One region of the Streptomyces sp. CNB091 genome, then DNA from elsewhere that is predicted to be linked to it. Evidence: riboswitches for the same ligand, from Rfam matches in the RefSeq annotation. Region 1 holds a riboswitch; each other region holds the start of a gene.

Region 1 (4,746 bases):
ACTGGTCGTGCGTGACCCGGTCCCCGGCCACCAGGGTGACCGTCGGCTTCTCCGCGCCGCCGCGCCGGGTCGCGAAACCCGAGGGTCCGGAGCGGGAGCGGGAGGAGGACAGTGAGGACGTGATGCCGGAGGTGGGCCCGGCGGGGGCGGCCATCGGGCCCTTGCGCCGCCAGTCCAGGTGCGCTTCCGGGATCTCCTCCAGGAACCGCGAGGGCGGGTTGTACGAGGGCTGGCCCCAGGCGCTGCGCATCGCGGCCCGGGTCAGGTAGAGCCGTTCGCGGGCGCGGGTGATGCCGACGTACGCGAGGCGGCGCTCCTCCTCCAGCTCCTTGGTCTGGCCGAGGGCCCGCATGTGCGGGAAGACCCCGTCCTCCATGCCGGTGAGGAAGACGACCGGGAACTCCAGCCCCTTCGCCGTGTGCAGGGTCATCAGCGTGATGACGCCGGAGCCGTCCTCGTCCTCGTCGGGGATCTGGTCGGAGTCGGCGACGAGCGCGACCTTCTCCAGGAACTCCGCGAGCGTGCCCGCGCCCTCCTCGTCGCCGCGCTCCTGCTCGAATTCGAGGGCGACGGCGGCGAGTTCCTGGAGGTTCTCGATGCGGGTCTCGTCCTGCGGGTCGGTGGAGGCCTGGAGCTCGGCGAGATAGCCCGTGCGCTCCAGGACGGCTTCCAGTACGACGGCGGGGCCGGCGCCGGACTCGACGATCGTGCGCAGCTCCTCCATCAGCGTGTTGAAGCGCTTGACGGCGTTGGACGAGCGGGCGGCCATGCCGTACGCCTCGTCGACACGGCGCAGTGCCTGGGGGAAGGAGATCTTCTCGCGCATCGACAGGGCGTCGATCATCGCTTCGGCGCGGTCGCCGATGCCGCGCTTGGGGACGTTGAGGATGCGGCGCAGCGGGACGGTGTCCTCGGGGTTGGCGAGGACCCGGAGGTAGGCCAGGACGTCCCGGACCTCCTTGCGCTCGTAGAAGCGCACACCGCCGACGACCTTGTAGGGCAGGCCGACGCGGATGAAGATCTCTTCGAAGACACGGGACTGGGCGTTGGTCCGGTAGAAGACGGCGACGTCGCCCGCCTTGGCGTCGCCCGCGTCGGTGAGCCGGTCGATCTCGTCGGCGACGAACTGCGCCTCGTCGTGCTCGGTGTCGGCGACGTAGCCGGTGATGCGGGCGCCGCTGCCGGCGTTGGTCCAGAGGTTCTTGGGGCGACGGCTCTCGTTGCGCTCGATGACCGCGTTGGCGGCCGAGAGGATCGTCTGCGTGGAGCGGTAGTTCTGCTCCAGCAGGATCGTCGTCGCGCTCGGGTAGTCCTCCTCGAACTGGAGGATGTTGCGGATGGTCGCGCCTCGGAAGGCGTAGATCGACTGGTCCGCGTCGCCCACCACGCACAGCTCGGCGGGTGCGTCGGCCTCCCCTGCCGGGCCGACCAGCTCCCGTACCAGCGTGTACTGGGCGTGGTTGGTGTCCTGGTACTCGTCGACGAGGACGTGGCGGAAGCGGCGGCGGTAGTGCTCGGCGACGTCGGGGAAGGCCTGGAGCAGGTGGACTGTCGTCATGATGATGTCGTCGAAGTCCAGGGCGTTGGCCTCGCGCAGGCGGGCCTGGTAGAGCGCGTACGCCTGGGCCAGGGTCTTCTCAAACCCGTCGGCAGCCTGCCCGGCGAAGGTCTCCTCGTCGATGAGCTCGTTCTTGAGGTTGGAGACCTTGGCGGTGAAGGACTTCGGCGGGAACTGCTTCGGGTCCAGGTCGAGGTCGCGGCAGACCAGGGCCATCAGGCGCTTGGAGTCGGCGGCGTCGTAGATCGAGAACGACGAGGTGAAGCCGAGCTTCTTCGACTCTCGGCGCAGGATGCGGACGCACGCGCTGTGGAAGGTCATGACCCACATGGCGTTGGCGCGGGGGCCGACGAGCTGCTCGACGCGCTCCTTCATCTCGCCCGCGGCCTTGTTGGTGAAGGTGATCGCGAGGATCTGCCCGGGGTGCGTCCCGCGCTCGGCCAGCAGGTGGGCGATGCGGTGGGTGAGGACCCGGGTCTTGCCGGAGCCGGCTCCGGCGACGATGAGCAGCGGGGACCCGGCGTGCACGACGGCGGCGCGCTGCTCGGTGTTCAACCCGTCGAGCAGGGCGGCGGAGTCGATCACCGGGCGCGCGTGACCGTCCCGGTAGTACCCGTCCCGGGGCGGCGGGGGCGCTTCGTAGACGCCCTCGAAGAGTCCCTCCGGCACCGCTTCGGGCGCGTGGTCCTCGGGGGGCGGCGGGGGGCCGCCCTCCGCGGGCTGGAGGCCGGTCAGGAAACTGTCGTCAAAGAGGCTGCTCATCGCCTCCTGAGTTTAGGGCCTGTCGTCAAGCTGTCGCCGTCGCCCGAAGGGCGGTCGAGCGGCGTCTGGTGCGTGCGATCGCAAGGCGCCGGAATGGTCTCGTAGCGGAGCTACTAGTCCATTTCGGCAACGCCGCGAGCGTGCGTGCCAGGCGTCGCTCGACAGGCGGCAGCTTGACGACAGGCCCTAAGGCGGCCGGACTGACAACCTTCGGCCGAAGCCGGGAAGCGGCCGTCGGCACCGGGGAATCGCCCGCCTCTCACCCGTACGCACGGAGACCGGACGCCCACGTTCCGTGAAGAAGTGCCCGGTGGGAGGGGGTGCCGGACCCCCGATCCGGAAAGGTCACGAAAATGTATCGGGCATATCGCTCATCGTCCTTCCCAGCGGCGGGGCCGGTTGGCTAGCGTGCTCGGTCAGGTGGCCCGTACCTCCCTGGGGCGAACCACGCCCGACGGGCGCCTCTGCCGAATCCGTCCTGCCGCCCTGGCCGTTCGGAACCGGGGACCCACACGCAGCACCGGGGTGAATCGGTCCGTGCCCTCGCAGCCGGACCGTAGGACAGCCTTCCGTTCCGTCCGAACCCGACAGCTAACCCGGTAGGCGGTCCACGGAAGGAGATGCCGGTCTTGGCATCGCATCGCAAGCCGCGCACGAAGGTGCGCACCACCACACCCGCCGTCGGGCTGACGACGGCCGCGCTGGCCTCCGTGACGCTGCTCTCCACGCAGAGCGCCACGGCCGCGCCGGCGGAGCCGAAGCCCGCCATCGAGGAAGTGCGGAAGAAGGTCGACGCCCTGTACCGGCAGGCGGGCACCGCGACCCAGGAGTACAACCGGGCCAAGGCCGCCTCCGCGTCCCAGCAGACGAAGGTCGACACGCTGCTCTCCGACGTGGCGAAGCGGGCCGAGAAGATCAACGAGGCGCGCCGGGCACTGGGCTCCTACGCGGCGGCCCAGTACCGCGACGGGGGCATCGCGCCCGCGGCGACGTTCTTCCTCGCGGAGAACCCGCAGGGGTACTTCGACCAGAGTCGGCTGATGGACCGGGCTACGGAGCGGCAGCAGAAGGCCGTCGACGAGGTCCGTACGCAGCAGGCCTCGGCGGCGAAGAAGCGCGCGGAGGCGGTGAAGAGCCTGGAGACCCTCACCGAGACGCAGGCCACGCTCGCCTCCAGCAAGAAGGACGTGCAGTCCAAGCTCACCGAGGCCCGGGGCCTGCTGTCGAGGCTGACCGCCGAGGAGAAGGCGCGGCTGGCTGAGCTGGAGCGCAGACAGGAGGCCGAGGCGAAGGAGAAGGCGGCGAAGCTGGCCGCCCGGCAGGCCGCCGAGGCGAAGGAGAAGGCCGAGGCCGAGGAGAAGGCCCGCGAGGAGGCGGCGAAGGAGTCCGGCGGCGGTTCGGGCACCGGCTCCGGATCCGGTACGGGAACGGATCCGGGCTCCGGCACCGGCACCGGCACCGATAGCGGTTACGCCGCCAAGGCGGAGAAGGTCCTGGCCTTCGCCCGCGCCCAGATCGGGAAGCCGTACGTGTGGGGCGCGTCGGGCCCTTCCAGTTACGACTGCTCGGGGCTGACGCAGGCGGCGTGGCGGGAGGCGGGCGTGACCCTGCCCCGGACGACCTGGGACCAGGTGGAGGTCGGGACGCGGGTCGCCACGTCCGATCTGATGCCCGGAGACCTGGTCTTCTTCTACGACGACATCAGCCACGTCGGCATCTACAAGGGCGACGGGATGATGATCCACGCCCCGAAGCCGGGTGCGAACGTGCGCGAGGAGTCGATCTACTCCATGCCGATCTACGGAAGCGTGCGCCCTGCGTAGTGCGTGTTCGGGGGCGGCTTCTCAGCGGCCGCCCCCGGAACGCCTCAGGTCCAGACCGTGGCGATGAAGATGTTGGCGGCCGTCAGTCCGCCGACCGCGGCGAACGCGCCCTTGTCCACCGTCTCGTCGTCCCGCTTGACGTAGACGAGGGCGAGGATCACGACCAGCAGCGCGAGCTTGATGCCGATCTTGACGTTGTTCACGCTCTGGTCGTCGGCCTGATTGAGCCCGACCAGGGCGATGCCGGTGACGAGCATGGTCAGCGCGCCGTGCAGCATGGCGGGGGTGAAGCGGGCGGTGCCCGCTCCCATGGCCTTCATCTGCGTCAGGAAGCCGCCCAGCAGGGAGGCGATGCCGATGATGTGCAGCGCGACGAAGACATTGATGAGTACGTCCATGGCTCCGGAGCCTAGCCAGGGCCAGGGATACGCCCTTCAGTGAGGCACACCTTACTTTTACGCTTCCTCCGGCATGGAACGCATTGCCCTGAATTCTGGGTGCATCGGTGATCAACCAAGACCGATGAAACGTCACATCAAGGCAATAGCGGTCATGGCGACTCTTTTCCCGGCCCCGGGATTAGCGTCCTTCACGGACCCGCCG
Region 2 (4,746 bases), on a different contig from region 1:
CGGGGTGGACACCCTGGGGCGCTACCTCTCCGGCACCCAGGGCATGGACGTGGGCGGCGACTGGTACGACGTCATCGAGACCGGCCACGAACTCGCCCTGATCATCGGCGACGTACAGGGACACGGTGTCTCCGCCGCCGCGACCATGGGGCAACTGCGCAGTGCGGTACGGGCGTTCGCGCTGAGCAAGCACGATCCCCAGGAGGTGATGAGCGGGACGAACCGGCTGCTCATCGACCTCGACCCGGGACAGTTCGCGAGCTGCTGCTACATCGCGCTGGACCCGGTGACCGGAGTGGCCCGCGCCGTACGGGCGGGGCATCCGCAGCCCGTGCTGCGGCGGGCTGACGGCCGGACGGAAGTGCTGGACCTGCCCGGCGGCATCGTGCTCGGGATCGACGGGCAGGCGGCCTATCCGGTCACGGAGATGCGCCTCGAACCGGGCGCGATGCTCGCCCTGTTCACGGACGGGCTGATCGAGCGCCCCGGGACGGACATCGACGAGGGGATCGAGCGGCTGCGCGCCACCGTCGAACGCATCGGCGCGGTCCCCCTGGCCGAGACGGCCGACCAGGTCATCGGAGAGGCCAGGGCGGCCACCGACCGCCCCGACGACATCGCGATCCTGCTCGCCGCCCGGTGGGCCGGGGCCCCGGAGGTCCGCCGGCCCCGGGAGGACCGGGCGCCCGGTCCCGACCTGTGGCGCACGTTCAGGAGGCCGGACCCGGGGCCCACGGCGGGCGCACCGGATCCGGCCCCCTGAGAGTCGTCCTGCCGGTCAGGCGCTGCTGAGGCGTTGATCAGGCGTCGGCCGGCGGCTCTGCCGGCGCGAAGGCGCCGGAGGCCTCCAGCATCCCCTCGCGCTCCACGACCTTGATCCGCTCACGGCCCTGGGCCGCGCCCAGCGCCTGCTCGTGGGCGTCCAGCTTGTGCCAGCCCTCCCAGGTCGTGTAGCGGACGCCGCGGTCCGCCAGGAAGGCCTCGACGGCCTCCGGAGCGGGCGTGGCCGGCTCCGGCAGCCGGCCGGCCGCCCGGTCCTCCAGGACGCAGGCGACCGTCTCGTTCGCGTCGCCCTTGGTGTGTCCGATCAGACCGATCGGACCGCGCTTGATCCAGCCCGTGACGTAGACCGAGGCCATGTGCTCGTCGCCGGCGATGACGCGTCCCGCCTCGTGCGGCACGGTGCCGGAGGCCACGTCGAAGGGGAGCTTGGGCAGCTCCTCCGAGTAGTAGCCGACGGCACGGTAGACGCTCTGCATGTCCCAGTCCGTGAACCGACCGGTGCCCCGGACGTTGCCGGTGCCGTCCAGCTCGGTGCGCTCGGTGCGCAGCGCCACGACCTTGCCGTCCTCGCCGAGGATCTCGACCGGGGACTCGAAGAAGTGCAGGAACAGCTTGTGCGGGCGGTCGCCGACATCGCGGATCGCCCAGTTCTCCAGGGTCTGCGCGACCATGTTGGCCTGCTTGTTCTCCCGGCGGGTCGCGATGGAGCCCTCGTCGTACTCGATGTCCTCGGGGTTGACGATGACCTCGATGTTGGGGGAGTGGTCCAGCTCCCGCAGCTCCATCGGGCTGAACTTGGCCTGTGCGGGGCCACGCCGCCCGAACACGTGTACCTCCAGCGCCTTGTTCTCCTTGAGGCCCTGGTACACGTTGTCCGGGATCTCGGTGGGCAGCAGCTCGTCCGCCGTCTTGGCCAGGACGCGGGCCACGTCCAGGGCCACGTTCCCGACGCCGAGCACGGCGACCTTCTCCGCGGTGAGCGGCCAGGTGCGCGGGACCTCGGGGTGCCCGTCGTACCAGGAGACGAACTCGGCCGCGCCGTAGGAGCCGTCCAGCTGGATGCCGGGGACGTCGAGCGCCCGGTCGGCCTCGGCGCCGGTGGAGAAGATCACCGCGTCGTAGAACGACCGCAGGTCGTCCAGGCCGATGTCGTGCGGGTAGCTGACGTTTCCGAAGAGCCGGATCTGGGGCTTGTCCAGCACCTGGTGCAGCGCCTTGACGATGCCCTTGATCCGCGGGTGGTCGGGGGCCACGCCGTAACGGATGAGGCCGAAGGGCGCGGGCATGCGCTCGAAGAGGTCGATGGAGACCCCCGGGTCCTGGCAGACCTCGGATTTGAGCAGCGCGTCCGCAGCGTAGATACCGGCGGGGCCGGCTCCGACAATGGCGACGCGGACGGGGCGTGTCATGGCGTGGTGATCCTTCAGGGCGGGCGAACGCGGGCAGGTACAGCGTACGTCGGAGGTAAGGGTTGGCTTACTAGTCTCCACCGCACACCGTAAGCGATCGCCCCGCGGGCCCTTCGATCGGCCCTGCCTAGAGTGTCCGATTGGCCCGTTTTCTCGTGCCGGTATGGGCGATTTGTTTCTTTTGGGCATTTTGATCGATAAGCGGCCTATTGGGGCTGCTGGGGCATTTCCGTGGCCTCATTTTCGCCATCACCGCGAGGGAGTGGTGAGCGTCACGTCCGAGACGGACGGACGCGGAAGTGGAAGCATCGGTTCCCTTCTGTGCGAAGAAAGTTGACGACGTGACGGAGTGGCCCGATCCGGCGATTCCGCCTTTCGATCTTGCGTGAAAAAGGGAATCCGGAATGCGGGGCTTGTTCTGTTCGACGTTTCTCGCCTACGGTCACCGTCAATCCGGATGGAACGCCGAATCCTGCCGCCGTCCGGGAATCCGAAACCCACTCACGCACGGCAGGAGCGGGGGACCCAGGTAAGTCGCCGATCCATAACCGGAACGGCTTGGGGTGAAGTCGCACGAGCGTGCGGCCAGACATCTCCCGTCTGAACCCGACAGCTCACCTCGCAGGCGCCGGAGAGGAAATCCCCCATGCCCGCACAGGGTAAGCACCGTCGTTCCCCGTCCACCTCGCTGCGCCGCGGCCTCGCCGCCGTGACCGCCGGTGGAGCCGTCCTCGCCCTCCCGGTGATCGGCGCCACCAGTGCCTTCGCCGCCCCCGCGCCCGCCGCGGCGCCGCAGCAGGCCGTGGCGCCCGCCTCGATGCCCCAGGCGAATTCCGCCGTGCAGGCCGCGCCCGCCCAGCATTCCGTGACGGCCGGTGAAACGCTTTCCAAGATCGCCCGCGAATACTCCATCAGCGGCGGCTGGGAGAAGCTGTACGAAGGCAACCGGAAGATCATCGGAGAGAATCCCGATCTTATTCAGCCCGGTATCAAGCTGAGTCTCGGAGTCAAGGCCGCGGCCTCTTCGGGCGGTAAGGCGGACAAGGCCGCCAAGGCTTCCCCGTCCGCCGCACGTGGTGCCGAAGCGGACCGTGCCGACCGTTCGGAGCGCGTCGACGCCGCTCCCGTGGCAAAGGCCGCTCCGGCCGCCGAGAAGGCCGTCACGTACACGAACGACCTCGACGGCTGGATCAAGGAGTCGCTGGCGGTCATGGCCGAGCAGGGCATCCCCGGCACCTACGAGGGGATCCACCGCAACATCATGCGCGAGTCCTCGGGCAACCCGGCCGCGATCAACAACTGGGACTCCAACGCGGTCAAGGGCACCCCGTCCAAGGGGCTGCTCCAGGTCATCGACCCGACCTTCCAGGCCTACCACGTGCCCGGCACCTCGACCGACAGCTACGACCCGGTCGCCAACATCACGGCCGCGTGCAACTACGCGGCGGACCGGTACGGCTCGATCGACAACGTCTTCGGCGCCTACTGATCCCTGCGCGCCCAATGCCGAGGGGCCCCGGACCTCATGGATGCTGTCGGCCAACAGCATCCTCCTGGTCCGGGGCCCCTCGGGCGTACCGGGAAGTTACCCCGAAGTTTCTAGTGACTTACCACCCCATCGACAGTAGAACCTGTTGCACTCTGTCGAGAGTGAGGTGTGTCACATGAGCGACACCACCATGCGGGATGGCGAGACCAAGGGTGTCTCGCGTCGAAGATTCATTTCTGGAACAGGTTCTCTTCTGGGTGCTGCGGTGATCGCCGGGCACTCCGCACCGGCGTGGGCGGGAGTCCGGGCGGCAGCAGCGCCGATCGGCTCCGGGGCCCGAGTGCCGGTGCTGGTCGTCGGCACCGGATACGGCGGCTCCGTGGCCGCCCTCCGGCTCGCCCAGGCCGGCGTCGACGTCCATATGGTCGAGATGGGCATGGCCTGGGACACGCCGGGCGCGGACGGCAAGATCTTCGCCAACACCACCAGGCCCGACGACCGTTCCTTCTGGCTGCGGACCCGGACCAAGCAGCCGCTGAGCAACTTCCTCGGCTTCCCCATCGACAGGCACGTCAACCGCTACACCGGCATCCTGGACGCCGAGGAGTTCGCCGGCATCACCGTCTACCAGGGCCGCGGCGTAGGCGGCGGGTCCCTGGTCAACGGCGGTATGGCCGTCACCCCACGCCGGGAGAACTTCGGCGCGATCCTCCCCACGGTGAACGCCGAGGAGATGTACAGCACCTACTACCCGCGCGCCAACAGCGGACTGGGCGTCACCACCATCGACCCCGCATGGTTCGACAGCGTCGACTGCTACCAGTACGCCCGGGTCGGCCGGAAACACGCCCAGCGCTCCGGCTTCCCGTTCCTCTTCGTCCCCGCCGTCTACGACTGGGACTACATGAAGCAGGAGGCGGCCGGGACCGTCCCCAAGTCGGCCCTGGACGCCGAGATCCTCTACGGCAACAACTACGGCAAGAAATCGCTCCAGAAGACCTACCTCGACCGGATCAGGGCCACCGGCCGGGTCACCATCTCCCCGCTCCACCAGGTCACCAGGGT
Region 3 (4,746 bases), on a different contig from region 1:
ACCATCGACGGAAACATCCGAGGAACGGGAACTTCGCCAGGTGCCGGTGCGCTTGCTTAGAGTGGCAGGTCTGGCAGGAAGTCCAGTATCGCGATCGAAGGGACGTACATGCCCATGGGTCACACGGCCACCGCACAGGCCGGCTCCGGCGGCTTGACAGCGACCGAGCACCGCCTGGCCAACGGCCTGCGTGTGGTGCTCTCCGAGGACCATCTGACCCCGGTCGCCGCGGTCTGCCTCTGGTACGACGTCGGCTCGCGCCACGAGGTCAAGGGACGCACCGGTCTGGCTCACCTTTTCGAGCACCTGATGTTCCAGGGCTCGGGTCAGGTCAAGGGGAACGGTCACTTCGAGCTCGTCCAGGGGGCCGGCGGCTCGCTCAACGGGACGACCAGCTTCGAGCGGACCAATTACTTCGAGACCATGCCCACCCACCAGGTGGAGCTGGCGCTCTGGCTGGAGGCCGACCGGATGGGCTCCCTTCTCGCCGCGCTCGACGAGGAGTCCATGGAGAACCAGCGCGACGTCGTCAAGAACGAACGCCGCCAGCGTTATGACAACGTGCCCTACGGCACCGCGTTCGAGAAGCTGACCGCCCTCTCCTACCCCGAGGGCCACCCGTACCACCACACCCCGATCGGCTCCATGGCCGACCTGGACGCGGCCACGCTGGAGGACGCCCGCGCGTTCTTCCGTACGTACTACGCGCCCAACAACGCGGTGATCTCGGTCGTCGGCGACATCGACCCCGAGCAGACGCTCGCCTGGATCGAGAAGTACTTCGGCTCCATCCCCTCCCACGACGGCAAGCAGCCGCCGCGCGACGGGACGCTGCCCGGGACCATCGGCGAGCAGCTGCGCGAAGTGGTCCACGAGGAGGTCCCGGCGCGCGCACTGATGGCCGCCTACCGCCTCCCCCACGACGGCACCCGCGCCTGTGACGCCGCCGACCTGGCGCTCACCGTGCTGGGCGGCGGCGAGTCCTCCCGGCTGCACAACCGTCTGGTCCGCCGCGACCGTACGGCGGTGGCGGCCGGTTTCGGACTGCTGCGGCTCGCCGGAGCGCCCTCGCTCGGCTGGCTGGACGTGAAGACGTCCGGCGGCGTCGAGGTCGAGACGATCGAGGCCGCGGTCGACGAGGAGCTGGCCCGGTTCGCCGCCGAGGGGCCCACTCCCGAGGAAATGGAGCGGGCCCAGGCGCAGTTGGAGCGCGAGTGGCTCGACCGGCTCGGCACGGTCGCCGGCCGCGCCGACGAACTGTGCCGCTACGCGGTGCTGTTCGGTGATCCGCAGCTCGCCCTGAGCGCCGTGGGCCGTGTCCTGGACGTCACCGCGGAGGAGGTGCGCGCGGCGGCCGAGGCGGCCCTGCGCCCCGACAACCGGGCGGTGCTGGTGTACGAGCCCATCGAGCCGGCGGACGAGTCCGACGGGTCCGACGAGGGCGCGGCAGCCACCGAGGGCAGCGACGCGCACGAGGGGGCGGACAAGTGAGCGACGCCGCCGTGACTGGAGTAGCCATGGAGTACCACCCGCAGCCCACGCCCGGCACGGCCCGCCCCTGGGCCTTCCCGGCGCCCGAGCGCGGCGCCCTGCCCAACGGGCTGACCGTGCTGCGCTGCCACCGCCCCGGCCAGCAGGTCGTCGCGGTGGAGATCTTCCTGGACGCGCCGCTGGAGGCCGAGCCCGAGGGCCTGGACGGCGTGGCCACGATCATGTCGCGGGCGCTCTCGGAGGGCACCGACAAGCACAGCGCCGAGGAGTTCGCCGCCGAGCTGGAGCGCTGCGGCGCCACGCTCGACGCGCACGCCGACCACCCCGGCGTCCGGGTCTCCCTGGAGGTCCCGGTCTCCCGCCTGGCCAAGGCCCTCGGGCTGGTCGCCGAGGCGCTGCGGGCCCCGGCCTTCGACGGGAGCGAGATCGAGCGCCTCGTCGGCAACCGCCTCGACGAGATCCCGCACGAGCACGCCAACCCGTCCCGGCGCGCCGCCAAGCAGCTCTCCAAGGAGCTGTTCCCGGCCACCGCCCGGATGTCCCGCCCGCGCCTGGGCACCGAGGAGACGGTCCGGCGGATCGACGAGAGGGCCGTGCGCGCCTTCTTCGACGCCCATGTCCGCCCGTCCACCGCGACGGCCGTGATCGTCGGCGACCTGACCGGCATCGACCTGGACGCGCTGCTGGCGGAGACCCTCGGCGACTGGTCGGGCAACGCCGGCCAGGCCCGCCCGGTGCCACCCATCACCGCGAACGACACCGGCCGCGTCGTGATCGTGGACCGGCCCGGCGCGGTCCAGACCCAGCTGCTGATCGGCCGCATCGGCGCCGACCGGCACGAGCGCGTGTGGCCCGCCCAGGTGCTCGGCACGTACTGCCTGGGCGGCACCCTCACCTCCCGGCTGGACCGGGTGCTGCGCGAGGAGAAGGGCTACACCTACGGGGTGCGGGCCTTCGCCCAGGTGCTGCGCTCCAGCGGCCCCGACTCGGGCGGCGCGGCCATGCTCGCGATCAGCGGGTCGGTGGACACGGAGTCCACCGGGCCGGCACTGGACGACCTCTGGAAGGTCCTGCGGACGCTGGCCGCCGAGGGGTTGACCGACGCCGAGCGCGAGACGGCCGTGCAGAACCTGGTGGGCGTCGCCCCGCTGAAGTTCGAGACCGCCGCCTCCGTCGCGAGCACGCTGGCCGACCAGGTCGAGCAGCACCTCCCCGACGACTACCAGGCCCACCTCTACGCCCGGCTCGCCGAGACGGGCACCGTGGAGGCGACCGCCGCCGTGGTCAGCGCCTTCCCGGTCGACCGGCTGGTCACGGTCCTCGTGGGGGACGCCGCCCGGATCGAGGAGCCCGTGAAGGCCCTCGGCCTCGGAGAGGTGTCCGTCGTCACCGGCTGACGCATGTGTGGCACACCGCCGCGAACAGGACCCCGACGAACGCGTATTCGTCGGGGTCCTTCCCTTTTTGGCTGATTAATCCAGTCCGTCCCCTTTGAGGGAGAGGCTGCCTGTCTGCCCTGTGGGATGTACGACAAATCCCCTGGTCCGTTTGGCGATGGGAAGCCGCCCGGCCTAGCGTCGGCTCGGCTGTCCGCCACCCGTATGCCGCAGCCGCGGCGCCGGACAGTCATCGCCGAGTCCCCGTCAGGCGCGAGCCTGGGGAGCCGGGGACCCACGCAGTCCCTGGGGTGAATCGGAGGCCCGTGCCGCGAGACCGGCGTGGGGCTCCGTAGGAGACCTTCCTGCTCCGAACCCGTCAGCTAACCCGGTAGGCGAGAAGGAAGGAAAGGATCAGCCCCTCCATGGCGTTCACCCGTGCCACCGGGAAGCACCGTGCCCCGAGCCGCCTCACGCGCCGGAGCGCCCAGGCCGCCGGCATCGCGGCTCTGGCCACCGTCGGCGTCCTCGGCTCGCCGGCCTCCCCGGCCCTCGCCGCGGACACCGAGGCCGCCCAGGTCGCCGACACCGGCCTCACCCAGGCCGTCGCCCTCGACGCCACTCTCGCCGAGCAGATAGACGCCCAGGCCCACGCCCAGAAGCAGCAGGCCGACGCGATCGCGAAGGCGAAGGCCAAGGCCGCCGCGGAGGCCCGCGAGAAGGCGGCCAAGGCCAAGGCGAAGGCGGAGGCCGAGCGCAAGGCCGAGGCCCGCGCCAAGGAGGTCCGCGAGGAGAAGGCCCGCGCCGCCCGCGCCGCCGAGCGCGCCCGCCTGAACGCCTTCCACCTCCCGGTCGCCGGCTCCCACGTCACCACCGGCTACAACGCCGGCGGCTCGCTCTGGTCCTCCGGCAGCCACTCCGGCGTGGACTTCCAGGCCGCCTCCGGCAGTTCCGTCGTCGCCGTCGGCGCCGGCACGGTCGTCGAGGCCGGCTGGGGCGGCGCGTACGGCAACAACGTCGTGCTCCGGATGACGGACGGCACGTACACCCAGTACGGCCACCTCTCCTCGATCGGCGTCTCCGTCGGCCAGAGCGTCTCCTCCGGCCAGCAGATCGGCCTCTCCGGCTCCACCGGCAACTCCACCGGCCCGCACCTGCACTTCGAGGCCCGGACCAGCCCCGACTACGGCTCCGACATGGACCCCGTCGGCTACCTGCGCTCCCACGGGCTGAACGTCTGACCCGCCCCGCGCGACCCCGTCCGAAGGCCCCGGCGCCCCCGGGGCCTTCGGCGATTCCGGCCCGTGGATATCCATGGATTCCGGCCTGCCATCGGAAATTGTGGCAGATTGCAATAGAGTCACGGAACAGACGTCGGGCGGCCGCGTTTCGCGGGGAACGAGGCGGAGGTTCGGGCATGCGCATTCCCGCGCATTCGGTATGCACGGCAATCCGTGACGACATCGTCTCCGGTGTCTACGAGCGGGGCAGCCGCCTCACCGAGGAGCTGCTGGCCCGCCGCTACGGGGTCTCCCGCGTCCCGGTCCGCGAGGCCCTGCGCACACTGGAGTCCGAGGGCTTCGTCGTCACCCGCAGACATGCGGGCGCCTGTGTCGCCGAGCCCACGGCGCAGGAGGCGGCCGACCTCCTGGAGGTGCGGATGCTCCTGGAGCCACTGGGTGCGGCCCGCGCCGCGCAGCGCCGCACGGAAGCCCACCTGAAGGTGCTCCGGGGCCTGGTCGGACTGGGCCAGGAGCGGGCTCGCCGTGGCGAGGGCGAGGATCTGCGCTCCCTGGCCGGCTGGTTCCACGAGACCCTCGCCCACGCCTCCGGCAGCCCCGGACTCATCGCCCTGCTCACCCAGCTCCGGCACAAGATC

Evidence for each region. Region 1 has a riboswitch for cyclic di-AMP ahead of D581_RS0127075 (NlpC/P60 family protein). Riboswitches for the same ligand answer to the same signal wherever they lie in the genome.
Region 2: linked by a shared signal. The riboswitch ahead of D581_RS0103545 (LysM peptidoglycan-binding domain-containing protein) and the one ahead of D581_RS0127075 (NlpC/P60 family protein) in region 1 are both predicted to bind cyclic di-AMP.
Region 3: linked by a shared signal. The riboswitch ahead of D581_RS0109840 (M23 family metallopeptidase) and the one ahead of D581_RS0127075 (NlpC/P60 family protein) in region 1 are both predicted to bind cyclic di-AMP.

What each region holds. Positions count from the first base shown of each region.
Region 1 covers NZ_KB899005.1:220,266-225,011, reverse strand. Annotated here, with positions in the region: gene pcrA (DNA helicase PcrA) at 1-2,320, opposite strand, end outside; cyclic di-AMP (ydaO/yuaA leader) riboswitch at 2,793-2,942, shown strand; gene D581_RS0127075 (NlpC/P60 family protein) at 2,941-4,143, shown strand; gene D581_RS0127070 (hypothetical protein) at 4,188-4,541, opposite strand.
Region 2 covers NZ_KB898990.1:824,137-828,882, forward strand. Annotated here, with positions in the region: gene D581_RS0103535 (SpoIIE family protein phosphatase) at 1-763, shown strand, start outside; gene D581_RS0103540 (FAD-dependent oxidoreductase) at 801-2,192, opposite strand; cyclic di-AMP (ydaO/yuaA leader) riboswitch at 2,681-2,835, shown strand; gene D581_RS0103545 (LysM peptidoglycan-binding domain-containing protein) at 2,839-3,681, shown strand; gene D581_RS0103550 (GMC oxidoreductase) at 3,857-4,746, shown strand, end outside.
Region 3 covers NZ_KB898993.1:382,365-387,110, reverse strand. Annotated here, with positions in the region: gene D581_RS0109850 (M16 family metallopeptidase) at 109-1,491, shown strand; gene D581_RS0109845 (M16 family metallopeptidase) at 1,518-2,888, shown strand; cyclic di-AMP (ydaO/yuaA leader) riboswitch at 3,112-3,279, shown strand; gene D581_RS0109840 (M23 family metallopeptidase) at 3,293-4,108, shown strand; gene D581_RS0109835 (GntR family transcriptional regulator) at 4,285-4,746, shown strand, end outside.